Regions from separate parts of the Pseudoalteromonas sp. L21 genome, predicted to be linked through region 3. Evidence: predicted binding sites of a transcription regulator. Region 3 holds the regulator's gene; each other region holds the start of a gene.
The links. Region 3 encodes MetJ, which represses methionine synthesis genes. Its sites were predicted from a motif close to TAGACGTCTAGACGTCTA; they were not measured.

Region 1 (5,358 bases), on a different contig from region 3:
CTTTTGAGATATCAGGCTCTGATGCAATTAAATTTAAAAACTTTACCATCGCAGCTTTCGAATCCAACATGGCTTCATCCATATTGATATCAATCACTTGCGCACCATTTTCTACTTGTTCACGGGCAACATCGAGGGCAGTCTCGTAATCTTCTTCCATGATTAAGCGTTTAAACTTAGCCGAGCCTGTTACATTGGTACGCTCACCGACGTTAGTAAATACAGCAATTTGGTCAGTCATGTCGGTTTCCTAGTTTAAGTTACACGCTTCAAGGCCCGATAAGCGCATACGCACTTCAAGCTCTGGCAATTGGCGCGGTTTAACACCTTCAAGGCCTTTCGCAAACGCCTTAATATGAGCCGGTGTCGTGCCACAACAACCACCTACAATATTAATAAAGCCAGACTTGCCCCAATCGATAATTTCTTTGGCCATCTCAGGGGCTTCTAAATCATATTCACCAAACTCATTCGGTAAACCCGCATTTGGATGCACCGAGGTAAAGGTTTCACAAACGCGCGATAGCTCTTCAACATATTGACGCAGTAAGTCAGGGCCAAGGGCGCAGTTAAGGCCGATTGAGAGCGGTTTAATATGGCGAATTGAGTTATAAAATGCTTCGGTGGTTTGTCCTGATAAAGTACGACCAGAGGCATCGGTAATGGTGCCTGAGATCATCACAGGTAAACTGCGGCCAGCTTGCTCGAAGGCTTCCTCTACGGCAAACGAAGCCGCTTTTGCATTTAGCGTATCAAAGATAGTTTCAATCAAAATAAGGTCTGCACCGCCTTCCATAAGTGCAAGTGTTGACTCAACATACGCAGCCACCAGCTTATCAAAGTTGATATTACGATAACCTGGGTCATTTACATCTGGTGAAATCGAACAGGTTTTTGACGTTGGCCCAAGTACACCGGCTACATAACGCGGTTTGCTTGGATTTTTTGCTTCAAACTCATCACACACACCGCGTGCAAGTTTCGCTGACTCGAGGTTGATTTCGCGGCTAAGACTCGCCATATCGTAATCTTCCATCGAAATAGTCGTGGCATTAAAGGTATTCGTTTCGATGATATCGGCACCGGCTTCTAAGTAAGCACGGTGAATATCAGCAATGATTTTTGGCTGAGTTAGACTTAATAAATCGTTATTGCCTTTAATAAGTACATGCCAGTCTTTAAAGCGCTCACCGCGATAATCCTGTTCTTCTAATTTATGTTCTTGGATCATGGTGCCCATCGCGCCATCGAGGATTAAAATTCGCTGTTTAAGCGCCTCGGTTAATTGTTCGCGTTTATTCACTGCATTACTCGGCATAGTTGTTAGTCCTTACATCTTGGCTAACTAAATTAATATCATACGGTGTAGTTTGGTACACATAATAGTTTAACCAATTCGAAAACAATAAAAAGGCATGACTTTGCCACGTTTTCGACGGTTCGTTATCTGGGTTATCGTCAGGGAAGTAGTTTTCTGGCTTAGGCGCATCCGCTGATTTTTCTTGGTCACGCAAATACTCCCCTTTTAAGGTATGCGCATCGTACTCTGGATGGCCTGTAATATACACTTGGCTGCCTGATTTATTTTTAATTAAGTAGGCACCTACTCGCTCAGAACCAGCTAACACTACGAGCTCGTCGCAGGCAGTGATCTTGTCGATATCAATATGACCATAGCGAGAGTGTGGCACTAAAAAGGTATCATCAAAACCACGGGTAAGTGCTGCATGGTCAAAGTAACTTTTATGGGTAAATACCCCGCTCAGTTTATTTGGTTTAAGTTCACGCTTAAGGCCATAGTGATGATATAGACCCGCATGGGCCGCCCAACACGAAAACAGCGTAGACGTAACATGTTGCTCTGCCCAATCTAAAATAACTTTTAGCTCGTCCCAGTAAGCAACTTCGTCATACTCTAAATGAGCAAGCGGCGCCCCAGTGATAATCATGGCATCGTAGTTATTATCTTTCACTTCTGAAAAATAACGATAAAACGTATCCATGTGCTGCTCAGAGTTACTACTGGTGCGGTGAGTATCTAAGCGCAACAGCTCAACATTAACTTGCAGCGGTGAGTTAGCGAGCAAACGAATAAACTGCACTTCGGTTTCAACTTTGTTTGGCATTAAGTTTAAGATGGCCAAACGCATTGGGCGTATTTCTTGCGTTTTCGCGCGACTTTTTGGCATTACAAACACGTTTTCTTGACGTAACTTTGCAATAGCAGGCAATTCATCTTTTACTGTAATGGGCATAGCTGGCTCCGAGCATACTTATCTGACTGCTAATTATGAACGGATAGTTAGAAATTTCAACCTCTAGATGTTTAGATGTCCAAATGAAGTGATATTTCTGAGTGGTCATTAATTAAAATGTATGACTCTTTGAGTAAATAACACCTTGATATTAAGCCTATCATAAACGCTGAATTCTGTATTTTGAGGTAGTTTGGGTATACAATACTTGCTGTTAATTTTTCTTATAAATTGAAGGCTCCTTTCATGGTGTTACCAGATAAGTTTATATTCTCGATGAGTCGAGTTTCTAAGGTTGTGCCACCTAAGCGCACTATCTTAAAAGATATTTCTTTACACTTTTTCCCAGGCGCAAAAATTGGTGTGCTAGGCCTAAACGGTGCAGGTAAATCAACGTTACTTCGCATTATGGCTGGTGTTGACCAAGACTTTGAAGGTGAAGCTCGCCCTCAACCAGGTACTAAAATCGGTTACTTACCGCAAGAACCAGTGCTAGACGAGAACAAAACAGTTCGCGAAACAGTAGAAGAAGCAGTAAGCGAAGTTAAAAATGCACTTAATCGTCTTGATGAAGTATACAACGAGTATGCAATGGACGGTGCTGACTTCGATGCACTTGCGAAAGAGCAAGGTGAACTTGAAGCTATCATCCAAGCACACGATGGTCACAATATCGACAACGTGTTAGAGCGTGCAGCTGATGCATTACGCCTACCACCTTGGGATGCAAAAATTGAACACCTTTCGGGTGGTGAGCGTCGCCGTGTTGCGATCTGTCGTTTACTACTTGAAAAACCAGATATGCTTATTCTTGACGAACCGACCAACCACTTAGACGCTGAGTCAGTTGCTTGGTTAGAACGCTTCTTACACGACTACGAAGGTACTGTGGTTGCTGTAACCCACGACCGTTACTTCTTAGATAACGTAGCAGGTTGGATTTTAGAGCTTGACCGTGGTGAAGGTATTCCTTGGGAAGGTAACTACTCATCGTGGCTTGAGCAAAAAGATTTACGTTTACAACAAGAACAGAAATCTGAAAAAGCACGTCAAAAATCAATCGCACAAGAACTTGAATGGGTTCGTTCAAACCCGAAAGGCCGTCAAGCTAAGTCTAAAGCACGTATGGCACAGTTCTCTGAGCTTCAGCAAAACGATTACCAAAAGCGTAACGAAACGAATGAACTATTCATTCCACCGGGTCCACGCTTAGGTGACCAAGTTATCGAAGTGAAAGGCCTGAAGAAGAGCTTTGGCGATCGCGTATTAATCGATGACTTAAACTTTGCAATGCCTAAAGGCGCTATCGTAGGTATCATCGGTGCCAATGGTGCGGGTAAATCAACCCTATTCAAAATGCTAAGCGGTGAAGAAACGCCAGATAGCGGCGAGATCCTTGTTGGTGACACGGTTGAACTTGCAACCGTTGATCAGTTCCGTGGCGACATGGACGAGAGCAACACGGTTTTCCAAGAAATCTCTAACGGCCAAGACGTATTAAAAATTGGTAACTTTGAATTCCCAAGCCGCGCCTATGTTGGTCGCTTTAACTTCAAAGGTAACGACCAACAAAAATTCGTTAAAGACTTATCAGGCGGTGAGCGCAACCGTTTACACCTAGCTAAGCTATTAAAAGCAGGTGGTAACGTATTACTACTGGATGAGCCAACCAATGACCTAGACGTTGAAACACTACGTGCACTTGAGAACGCTATTTTAGAGTTCCCAGGCTGTGTAATGTGTATCTCGCATGACCGTTGGTTCCTTGACCGTATTGCTACACATATTCTTGATTACCGTGACGAAGGCCAAATTAACTTCTTCGATGGTAACTACACAGAATACGAAGAGTGGTTGAAGAAAACCTTAGGCGCAGAAGCGGCGCAACCTAAGCGTATTAAATACAAAAAAATAGGTTAATTGATACTTAAGCTATCATTATCAGAGCCCTGCACACGCAGGGCTTTTTATTTTGAAAGAAAAATGTTTGCATTTAGTTCTTATTAAAGTACCAACTTTAAAAAAGAACTAATCTCATGAAACACCTGCTAGCACTTATTCTACTCTTCTCATGCTTTATAAATAGCACCATTGCATCTGAACAGGAAAACCTCATTCAACTTCCTCCTCTCACGCTTGAAATGGCTGATGGGAGCCAGCTTAAAACGGCTGAATTACTTGGCACGCCTTATATTCTTCACTTTTGGGCAACGTGGTGCCCATACTGTAAAAAGCTTCAACCGGGGCTTGAGAAAATTCATCAAAAATATAAACGTCACGGCTTTCGCGTGATAGGTGTTAGCTTTCGTGAAGACGATGATGCAACACCTCAACAATCTTTAATAAACAGAGGGCATCATTTTAAAACAGCAATAAAAGCAGATCTGATTGCGCAACAACTTGGCGTAAAAGGAACACCCACAACGCTTTTTATCAATAAACAAGGCCAAGTTGTTTGGCTAACCACCACATCAGACCCTGACGATAAAAAACTTCATGACTATGCCGCCAAACTCGTGAGTGATTGACTATACTCTAAGCTGATGCATCGCTAAGGGTTATTATGAAAAATCGTCGTAAGTATTCGCGTATCTTGTTTTCTACACCAGCAACATTGGTTATGAATGAACACACATACAATTGTGAATTACTCGATATATCTTTAAATGGGGCACTGATAAGCCTTCCTGATAAGCTCTTGGCTGATAAAAATGCGTTGGCAGAACTTACTTTTTCGCTGCCAGAAAGCCAAATCACTATTAATATGTCTGTTGAAATCAGGCATATTGAGCCGTTTCATTTAGGCTTACACTGTGTCCATATCGATATTGATAGCATCACTCACTTAAAGCGATTAGTAGAGCTAAACCTAGGAGACGATGACCTCTTACACCGAGAGCTAACTATGCTGATACATACACCCGAATAGACTATTAAAGGTAACTTTATTACCATAGTTAAAAACTGGCTGTGCTGTATTCAATGAATTTAAATCCACACTTACCTATCGTCTATCATCCTAATTACTCATTTAACTTCGATCCGAAGCATCGCTTTGTTATGAGCAAATTTGCATACTTATATGAACATGTAAAAAGCCTCG
Region 2 (5,358 bases), on a different contig from region 3:
TAAATTTTAGCGGCTAAAGCTTAAAACAAAGCGTTTGCTTTGTTTACGACGTTTTCAACAGTGAAACCAAAGTGCTTGAATAGCTCGCCTGCAGGAGCTGACTCACCAAAGGTGGTCATACCGACTACTGCGCCATTTAGGCCTACATATTTATACCAGTAGTCTGCGATGCCCGCTTCGATTGCTACGCGGCGTGTTACGCTTGCTGGTAGTACGCTTTCTTTATATGCAGCGTCTTGCTCATCAAATAAATCAGTTGAAGGCATAGAGACAACGCGTACTTTTTTACCTTGTGAACGTAGCTCTGTTGCTGCATCTTGTGCAAGCTGTACTTCAGAACCTGTTGCGATAAGGATAAGCTCTGGCTCACCGTCACAGCTAAGTACGTAACCCCCTTTTTTCACGTCGCTTAATTGCTGTGCAGTACGCGTTTGTTGCTCAAGGCCTTGACGAGTGAAAATCAGTGATGTTGGGCCGTCTTTACGCTCAATCGCTTGTTGCCATGCAATCGCAGACTCAACTTGGTCACATGGACGCCAGTTAACAAGGTTTGGCGTTAAACGCATGCTAGCAATTTGCTCTACCGGTTGGTGCGTCGGACCATCTTCACCTAGACCGATTGAATCGTGCGTATAAACGAAGATGCTTGGCTGCTTCATCAATGCCGCCATACGTACTGCGTTACGAGCGTATTCCATAAACATTAAGAATGTAGCGCCATAAGGAATAAAGCCTTTGTGCAGTGCAATACCGTTCATAATTGCCGACATACCAAATTCACGTACACCGTAGAAAATGTAGTTACCACTTGCATCGTTTGCTTCTAAGCCTTTTGAGCCATCCCAAAGTGTTAAGTTAGAACCCGCAAGGTCAGCAGAGCCACCCATGAATTCTGGTAATAACGGACCAAATGCGTTTAATGCATTTTGTGATGCTTTACGTGTTGCTGGATTTGCTGGGTTTGCTTGCAGCTCTTCGATGTAAGCTTGTGACTTTTCAGCCCAATCAGCTGGTAATTCACCTTTTGTACGGCGTTTAAACTCAGCAGCAAGTTCAGGGTGTGCACTTGCGTAAGCAGCAAATTTTTCGTCCCAGCTTGCTTCTAGTTGCTTACCTTTTTCTTTGCCATCCCATTCGCTGTAAATATCAGCTGGGATTTCAAATGCTTCGCCAGTCCAACCTAGGAACTCACGAGATGCTGTGATTTCATCTTCACCGAGTGGCGCACCGTGACAGTCATGGCTACCTGATTTATTCGGTGAACCGTAGCCAATCACTGTTTTACAACAAATAAGTGATGGTTTATCGGTGATACTACGCGCTTCTTCGATAGCGGCGCGAATTGCATCAGGATCGTGCCCATCTACATCGCTTACTACGTGCCAACCGTATGCTTTGAAGCGCGCTGGCGTGTCATCGCTGAACCAACCTTCCACTTCACCATCAATTGAGATGCCGTTGTCATCCCAAAACGCAACTAGTTTACCTAGACCTAATGTACCCGCTAATGAACAGGCTTCGTGTGAAATACCTTCCATTAAACAGCCGTCGCCCATGAACGCATAGGTGAAGTGGTCAACAATATCGTGACCTTCACGGTTAAACTGTGCAGCAAGTGCTTTTTCGGCAATCGCCATACCAACCGCATTTGTGATCCCTTGACCTAATGGGCCCGTAGTGGTCTCAATACCTGGTGCATACCCATATTCTGGGTGGCCTGGTGTTTTTGAGTGCATTTGACGGAAATTTTTAATTTCTTCTAACGGCAGATCATAACCACTTAAATGTAGAAGAGAATAGATCAGCATTGAACCGTGACCATTTGAAAGAATAAATCGATCGCGGTCTGCCCACTCTGGATTCGTTGGGTTGTGCTTTAGATAATCGCGCCATAGTACTTCTGCGATATCTGCCATGCCCATAGGGGCGCCAGGGTGACCAGATTTGGCCTGTTGTACTGCGTCCATTGATAAGACGCGAATAGCATTTGCAAGTTCTTTGCGTGATGGCATGAATTCTCCTACCTTTATGTATTTGCGCTGGTTGTGTGTAAGGCACCATTCTTACTTAATGTAAGGGTACAGTGCAATTAAAAATCCGTATTAAATGCACCTATTATTACTGTTTATTAAGAACGAAATGTTATTAGTAATTTTAAATAGACGTCTAGGCGTAAAATTACTATGCAAACATATTTGTTTTAGATAAAATACGCCCCTTAATTTTTTAGCGCTATTACCGACGTATGTGAAGCGCAATATTTGTGAGCAGAAATACAATGGCAAAACATTTATTTACTTCTGAATCAGTTTCTGAAGGTCATCCGGATAAAATCGCGGACCAAATCTCTGACGCGGTTCTAGATGCTATTTTAGAGCAAGATTCTCATGCCCGTGTTGCATGTGAGACTTACGTTAAAACCGGTATGGTGATGGTGGGTGGTGAAATCACGACTAGCGCTTGGGTTGATATCGAAGAAATCACACGTAAAACAGTACGTGAAATCGGTTACACACACTCAGACATGGGATTCGATGCTGACTCGTGTGCAATCCTAAACACAATCGGTAAACAATCTCCAGATATCAACCAAGGTGTTGACCGTGCTCGCCCTGAAGAGCAAGGCGCTGGTGACCAAGGTTTAATGTTTGGTTATGCATGTAACGAAACTGACGTGTTAATGCCTGCACCTATCACGTATTCACACCGTTTAGTTCAGCGTCAAGCTGAGGTTCGTAAAAGCGGTGAACTTAACTGGTTACGCCCAGATGCAAAATCTCAAGTGACGTTTGCATACGAAAATGGCAAGCCTGTTGGTATTGATGCCGTTGTTCTTTCAACTCAACACTGTGATTCAATCTCACAAAACGACTTAGTTGAAGCGGTAATGGAAACGATTATTAAGCCAGTTCTTCCAGCTGAGCTTATCTCAAGCGCGACTAAGTTTTTCATCAACCCAACTGGCCGTTTCGTAATCGGTGGCCCAATGGGTGACTGTGGTCTGACAGGTCGTAAAATCATCGTTGATACTTATGGTGGTATGGCTCGTCACGGTGGTGGTGCTTTCTCTGGTAAAGATCCATCAAAAGTTGACCGTTCAGCTGCATACGCTGCACGTTACGTTGCTAAAAACGTGGTTGCTGCTGGCCTTGCTGACAAGTGTGAGCTACAAGTTTCTTACGCTATCGGTGTTGCAGAGCCAACATCTATCAGCATCGAGACATTTGGTACAGGTAAATTAGAAGAAGCGCGTCTAATCGAATTAGTACGTGAGCACTTTGACCTTCGCCCATATGGCTTAATCCAAATGCTTGACCTTGAGCGTCCTATTTATCAACCGACAGCGGCTTACGGTCACTTCGGTCGTGAAGAGTTCCCTTGGGAGCGCACAGACAAAGCAGACGCACTTCGCGCAGCTGCTGGCCTGTAATAGGTTATATAAGATGAAAAAGCGCCTTCATTTGGCGCTTTTTTGTTTAAAACTGCATCATTATCTTTTCATAAATTGCCACTGCCCAAACCAGTAGCAAAATAATTAATGCCAACGTCACTGCCGCTGAGGCCATATCTTTAGCTCGTCCCGACAATACATGGTACTCAATACCGACTCTATCAGTCAGCGCCTCTATTGCTGAGTTGAGTAGCTCAACTATCAACAATAATAAATAAGGAATAAATAACATCAGCCAATGGCTTAATGATTGGGCAAGCAACACTGATAACGGAAATAATATCAGACCTAAATAGGTTTCAGTGCGAAATGCAGATTCTTCTTTAAAAGCAGCTTTAAAGCCTTTGATTGAGCATTTGGTGGCTTTTAAAACACGCCCTACCCCAATACCATTTGGTTTGTTTACCAAGGGAATTTTTGGCTCTTTCATTTTCTTCCTACGACTAAATAGACTAATAAAAGGTATTTATGTATTAATAATCTGCCTTTAAGAAGCACACTTCCCAGGCACGCTTGATGTGTTTAGGCGCGTAAACCGATTATAGTGGAGTTCCTTACGTAGTGACTGTAAGGTCTTAAACACACTTTTTAATGATACCTTGTTACTCAACCAATGTGGAATAGAACCCGCGGGGTCTGCATAAGCTTGATGGCTAACCAGTAAGTCATTTTGCTGGTGTGTTAAACGCCAAAAAGCGGTTAAATCTTTAATACGCACGACGCCATTTACTGCCGGTTTTGCATAGGGCTGACTAATAATTTTAAGCTCTGTTTTGTGCTCACTCAGGCGGTGGTAACACGAGTAGCTAACCAAATCGCGATCTGAAACAGGCCAAGGGGAATTAAAGTGAGTGTGTACAAGCGTTTCAGAAGGGCTTAAACGCTCCATTAAGGTGACACTTTTCACATTTTCGAGCCAGTTAGGTGCATTGTCGGTATCGCTCAATAGCGCCATAAAGTCATCGGCTTTCGCATTTTTTACCAGCACCGAGGCGTTTATTTCTATAATACCGTTTTGATGCGTTTTGTAAGTGACGTTTATGCCATCTTGCTGTTTGTAAGTTTGCCATTCGCTTGAGTTAGCAAATGCCGATATACTCAACACCGCTAACCCTATCCATAGGCAAACAGGCACAGGCTTACAACCAATATGGATCAGTATTGAAAGACGCGTGACGGCTTTGCTCCATTGCACTGACCAAAAAATCAGATTTCTGATCTAACCAAGCCTGAATTTTAGCAAGCTCTTCATCATCTTGACCTGCACATAGCTGTTTTAAATACTCAAGTGTACTAAGCTCATAAATACCATGAGAGATATCTAACCATGGAATTCGAAACTCATTTCTGTCATCAGTATTAAATAGCGCACCCAAGCAGTTACCACTTAATAGTGAATTTTCAAGACGGGTTCTAAGTGATAAATAGTCTTTGTCCGTAAACACTTGCTGCTCAGGAATAAGCTCGTGCATATCGTGCCAATCTTTGGCAAATAAACGCTTAGCGATTTCAGCAACCGGTTTTTCTGCGGCTTGAAACTCCGCTTGGCCCCATGATTTACGCCACTGTTTTTCAATTAACCATGTTGTAAGTTGCAACAACAAACGGTTGTATCGCTTGCTGTGAAACAGCTCTTGTACATCTTCAATACTTGGCTGTAATTCTTTTAAATCGTTGATGACTTGAGTCAGCTCAGGGGCGCTATTAATCTTTTTGTAATAGGCATGTCGCTTCGAAGTATAGGTTTTTAGCTGTATAGCATTTTCAACCCAAGCAAGCTCACTTAAAAGCCATTTTAGTTCAACTCGCAATGAATCCGTATCATCTTTACTGACGATATCATCAAATAACCAAAATGCATGACGGATAAGTCGAATTCCATCCGTAACTCGCTTTAAGGTTTTTAA
Region 3 (5,358 bases):
TTTGTGCTTCATTTTGCCACTGTTCTTGCCACATCTCAGTGTTTAAACCACTAGCACTAAACAGCATTTGCTTGGAGCGAAGTAAAGCGACCACTTTCACTTCATAGTGTTCTGAAAGGCGTTTTAGCTGCGCTTGTAGTTGTGAAAGAAACACCTCCCCAACATTACCCAGCCCAGCAACAATCACAGCCAACTCTTGGCCTTTATTAATTAACTTGTCGTGTAGTAAGGTCAGCACGTCACTATCAATCGCTTGGTCTTTTAAAACTAATACGTAGTTTTCATCTTGCTGTACAAAGCGTGTGTTGATACTTTGCTCTTTTAATAACGCCGTTGTTTGCTCTGCGAGTGAGCTAATATCACTACTTGGCGCTACCACCGCACAACCACTTAAATTAGACTCAACAATATTGGCACGCCCTGCAAGGTAACTTACAACTTGATGTGTACACGAGCCTGGCACTAACAGATAGGTATCGCCGGCTTTTACAAAGTGATGCAGGCTATGCTGAATCAACTGGCTCAATTCACCCACTTCGCCACTACTTAATTTATCAATACGAAGCAAGTCAATGTTATCAAGGGTCGTAATAAAACGTTTAGCTTTACTGTACCCCTCTTTTACAACCTCTGTTGGGCTTGCCTCACAGTCAAAGCTGCTTCTTACAACGAGTTTAATGTCGCTACCTTTTAGCGGCGACAATGTCTTAGCATGCAATACAGGGTTACCTAAACGGGCTAACAAATTCGCTTGTTCACGGCATACCTTGTTATACTTAACAGCATTTTTAACTTTGCGAGGATCTGTACTAAATACACCTTGTGTATCAGTCCAAATTGAAACTTGCTTTGCAAAGGTATAACTAGCCAGTAGTGTGGCACTATAGTCACTGCCATTGCGCCCTAGGGTTACGGTATTGCCTTGGCAATCAGCGGCAATAAACCCCGTCACAACATTGATCTGGTTATGGTTGATTAACTCACTGCAACTTTGCTGATTTTTTTGATGCAACAATTGGCCATCATGCAAAGTAAAGAGCTGTCTTGCATCAACATCTTTAGATTCTAAACCGAGTTGATTTAAATAGGCTGCAAGTAACCGAGCAGACCAAACCTCACCATGAGCAAGTAAAGGTGCTTCATGTAGTTGTTGCTGGGCAATTAACGCTGTCAGTGATGCTAATTCATCTTTTAGTTTAGCTAATGCATGTTGCTTACTCTGCGACACTAATAGCTGCTCGATTAGTGCACGCTGATTATTATCAATAAGCAATAAAATATCACTCACAGCTTGATTATCATTTTGTTGATAGCTCTGCCAGAGCTTTACAAGTGTGTCTGTCGTTTTCCCAGAGGCTGATACAACAACACAATCGCCTAGCTCAGTGTTTGCCAACACAATGTTCGCAACTGCTTGATACCGCTCGGCTGAGCTTAGGCTTGAGCCACCAAATTTATGAACAATATTAACCATTTCTTCTACCACAATGCCGTATGTGCAGGCGTTAACTTAAACGATGTATTTTGCTGATTAGTTGGCTGTACTTGAGCGGCTTTAGGTTGGCCCGCTTGTAAGCCTTCGCCTGGTTTAACTTGATTGAAAACACGTTCCAGATCAGCAATTAAGTCGTTAATATCTTCAATACCGACAGAAATACGAATGAGTGTATCGCCCACACCTGCCTCAAGGCGTGCTTTAGGATCCATGCCAGCATGAGTCATTGTCGCAGGATGGCAAATAAGGCTCTCAACCCCACCCAATGACTCTGCAAGGCTAAACTCTTTTAAGCTTGTTAAAAACGCAGCAGCGTCATTAATATCACCTTTAATATCAAAGCTAACCATACCACCAAAGCCACGTTGCTGCGCTTTAGCGAGCTCATGCTGAGGATGAGAAGCAAGACCAGGGTAATAAACCTGACTAACAAAAGGCGAATTTTCTAAATACTGAGCGATTGCAAACGCATTCTCTTGGTGTTGTTTTAAGCGCACATTTAATGTTCGCAAACCACGAAGGGTTAAATAACTATCGAATGGTGCACCGGTAATACCAATGTTATTTGCCCACCAAGCTAGTTCATCACCAAGCTCTTGTGTTGCGGCAATCACTGCACCACCTACTACATCTGAGTGGCCATTAATATACTTAGTCGTTGAATGTACGACGATATCTACACCAAACTGAATTGGATTTTGGAGTGCTGGTGATAAGAACGTATTATCGGCAGCAACTAAAGCTCCACATTGCTTAGCAATTGAGGTGATCGCTTTAATATCAGTTAAACGCAAAATTGGATTACTGGGTGTCTCTATCCAGATAAGCTTTGGTTTGATTGCTAAAATTTCTTGATGATTTTCACTGTTGGTTAAATCTAACACTTTTAGCTTCAATAACCCGCGCTTTTCTAATGATGTGAATAAACGGTAACTGCCACCATAGCAGTCATGCGGGATCACTAAAGTGTCGTCACTATTTAAAAGCTGTGTTGCTAAATGCACCGCAGACATACCCGTTGCTGTAATAATGCCTTTTGCACCGCCTTCAAGTTCAGCCAGTGTTTCAGCCAAAATATCACGATTCGGATTACCACTGCGTCCGTAGTCATACTGACGTTTAGTATCAAAATCAGCAAATGAATAGGTGGTTGATAAATAGATAGGTGGAACGACAGCACCATGATGTTTGTCAGCTTCGATACCATGACGAACAGCTATCGTCGCTTTATTTTTTTCACTCATTTCATCACCTACTCATTAATTGGATGTTTAGACGTCTAAAAGGTTAGATGATCAATTATGAGAAGTCAAAGCATTTGTGGCTGACATAAAGAAGTTTATACATTTACACGACTAGATGGCTAAACAACTAGTATTTGACTATCTTTTTTAAAGAGATAAAATTTCCGCATCTTTGCGCTGTGAAAAAGGCGTGAACTACTTATAACCGAGGCAACGAAATTACTTATGGCTAAATGGAACGGTGAATACATTCACCCATACGCAGAACACGGTAAAAAATCAGAACAAGTTAAAAAGATTACCGTATCAATTCCGCTAAATGTACTAAAAGTATTAACAGATGAACGCACTCGTCGTCAGATCAACAACCTACGACATGCGACAAATAGTGAGCTTCTATGCGAAGCTTTTCTACATGCTTTTACAGGTCAGCCATTACCAAATGATGACGACTTACGCAAAGACAACCCAGAAAAAGTCCCTGAAGAAGTGAAAAAGATCATGCTTGAAATGGGATTAGATATCCCTGTACTTGATTCTGAATGAGCCATCGGATACACGCCGATTCACAGGTATAAAAAAACTCAGCTAAGGCTGAGTTTTTTATTAGCGTAAATAAATTTAACGCATGTAATCTTCTGGCATTTCGATTTGCGCAACGCCCGACTCAACCGCCGCTTCTGCAACAGCACGCGCGATACGTGGTAATAAACGCGGGTCCATTGGCTTCGGAATGATGTACTCGGCACCAAACTCAAGTGATTCAACGCCAGCCGCTGTTAATACTTCGCTTGGTACTGGCTCTTTGGCAATACCACGAATAGCATGCACAGCTGCAATTTTCATTTCATCATTAATTGCCGTTGCACGCACATCAAGCGCACCGCGGAAAATAAACGGGAAACAAAGCACGTTATTTACTTGGTTAGGAAAATCTGAACGACCCGTTGCCATAATTAAATCATTGCGCGCACTGTGTGCAACTTCTGGCGCAATCTCAGGATCTGGGTTTGAACACGCAAACACCACTGGCTTGTCTGCCATTAGCTTTAAATCATCCGCCGTCAATAAATCTGGCCCAGATACACCTACAAATACATCCGCATCAGCAATAACGTCTTGTAATGTACGTTTATCAGTGTTGTTAGCAAACAACTGCTTATATTCGTTTAAATCATCGCGGCGAGTATGGATCACACCTTTACGGTCAAGCATATAGATATGCTCACGTAATGCACCACACTTAATTAACAGCTCCATACAAGCAACAGCTGCCGCACCAGCTCCTAAACATACGATAATGGCATCTTCGATATCCTTACCTTGTACTTCAAGGGCATTAAGCATACCGGCAGCAGTAACAATAGCTGTACCATGTTGGTCATCGTGGAAAACTGGAATATCGCAGCGCTCGATAAGCGCTTTTTCAATTTCAAAACATTCTGGTGCTTTAATATCTTCTAGGTTGATGCCGCCAAACGTATCAGCGATGTTTGCAACCGTATTGATGAAATCTTCTGTAGTGCGATGTTTTACTTCAATATCGATTGAATCAAGGCCAGCAAAACGTTTGAATAGTAATGCTTTACCTTCCATGACAGGTTTTGATGCAAGAGGGCCTAAGTTACCCAAACCTAAAATTGCGGTACCGTTTGAAATCACCGCAACCATGTTACCTTTACCAGTATATTTGTAGGCATTTGCTGGATCAGCAGCGATTTCACGAACTGGTTCAGCCACACCTGGGCTATAAGCTAAAGCGAGATCGTTAACCGTTTCGGCCGGCTTGGTTAGTTCAACACTAATTTTACCTGGAACGGGGTGAGCGTGGTAATGTAATGCTTGTTCACGGAAATCTGACATAACGCGATAGTATCCTGCAAAAAAGTTAAAAAGTGAGAGAGCTTGCATCAGTACGATACCTGTAATGTATAAAAATTCCAAGTATTATCAGGTCTATCCTGTTATATGCTATATCGCTTAATTTTAAAGGATTTACCCACAACTTCTGTGCATAGTTGCGATTAATCAGACATAAAAATTCACCTATTTATGACCTTTTAAGCACCTGTTTTTGTATTTTATATGCACGAACACTGCAAATAGCCGAAATTAGTTCCAAATGACCATTTCGACGACATTGCCAGCATTTACTTACAAAGTTATTTAAATTTATTACTTTTTGTAACTTTTGGAATCATTTATACATCTCAGAATATAGCGAAGGGATTGCACTTTGTCTGCAAAATTAGCGACATAATGAGCATAACAAGCAAAAATAGTTATATGGGAAGTGAGTGAAAACAGCAGGTTCGGCATAGCGTCTAACATCATGCTTTGTTAATTTCAGGTATAAAAAAAGCACCCTAAGGTGCTTTTTTTAACTAAACAGCAGACATTACTTCTTGCTGCTAAGTGCACCGAAGCGCTTGTTGAAACGATCAACACGGCCGCCAGTGTCTAAAATCTTTTGCTTACCAGTGTAAAACGGGTGACACTCAGAACATACGTCTAAGTGGATGTCTTTACATAAAGTAGAGCTAGTTTCGAATTTGTTACCACATGAACAAGTTGCAGTGATAGCTTCGTACTTAGGGTGAATACCTTCTTTCATAGGGA

Region 1: a site for MetJ is predicted at 2,320-2,337, ahead of metA (homoserine O-succinyltransferase). Genes of this name have one in related genera too.
Region 2: a site for MetJ is predicted at 2,160-2,177, ahead of metK (methionine adenosyltransferase). Genes of this name have one in related genera too.

What each region holds. Positions count from the first base shown of each region.
Region 1 covers NZ_JAKKCV010000003.1:570,951-576,308, forward strand. The annotation lists gene metH (methionine synthase) at 1-241, opposite strand, end outside; gene L3V41_RS11425 (homocysteine S-methyltransferase family protein) at 251-1,318, opposite strand; gene metA (homoserine O-succinyltransferase) at 1,308-2,255, opposite strand; gene ettA (energy-dependent translational throttle protein EttA) at 2,502-4,175, shown strand; gene L3V41_RS11440 (TlpA disulfide reductase family protein) at 4,292-4,783, shown strand; gene L3V41_RS11445 (PilZ domain-containing protein) at 4,819-5,184, shown strand; gene L3V41_RS11450 (histone deacetylase) at 5,238-5,358, shown strand, end outside.
Region 2 covers NZ_JAKKCV010000001.1:786,421-791,778, forward strand. The annotation lists gene tkt (transketolase) at 21-2,012, opposite strand; gene metK (methionine adenosyltransferase) at 2,279-3,430, shown strand; gene L3V41_RS03615 (diacylglycerol kinase) at 3,477-3,881, opposite strand; gene L3V41_RS03620 (START domain-containing protein) at 3,939-4,556, opposite strand; gene L3V41_RS03625 (CYTH and CHAD domain-containing protein) at 4,591-5,358, opposite strand, start outside.
Region 3 covers NZ_JAKKCV010000005.1:146,870-152,227, forward strand. The annotation lists gene metL (bifunctional aspartate kinase/homoserine dehydrogenase II) at 1-1,474, opposite strand, end outside; gene metB (cystathionine gamma-synthase) at 1,480-2,739, opposite strand; gene metJ (met regulon transcriptional regulator MetJ) at 2,965-3,285, shown strand; gene L3V41_RS15160 (malic enzyme-like NAD(P)-binding protein) at 3,361-4,602, opposite strand; gene rpmE (50S ribosomal protein L31) at 5,138-5,353, opposite strand.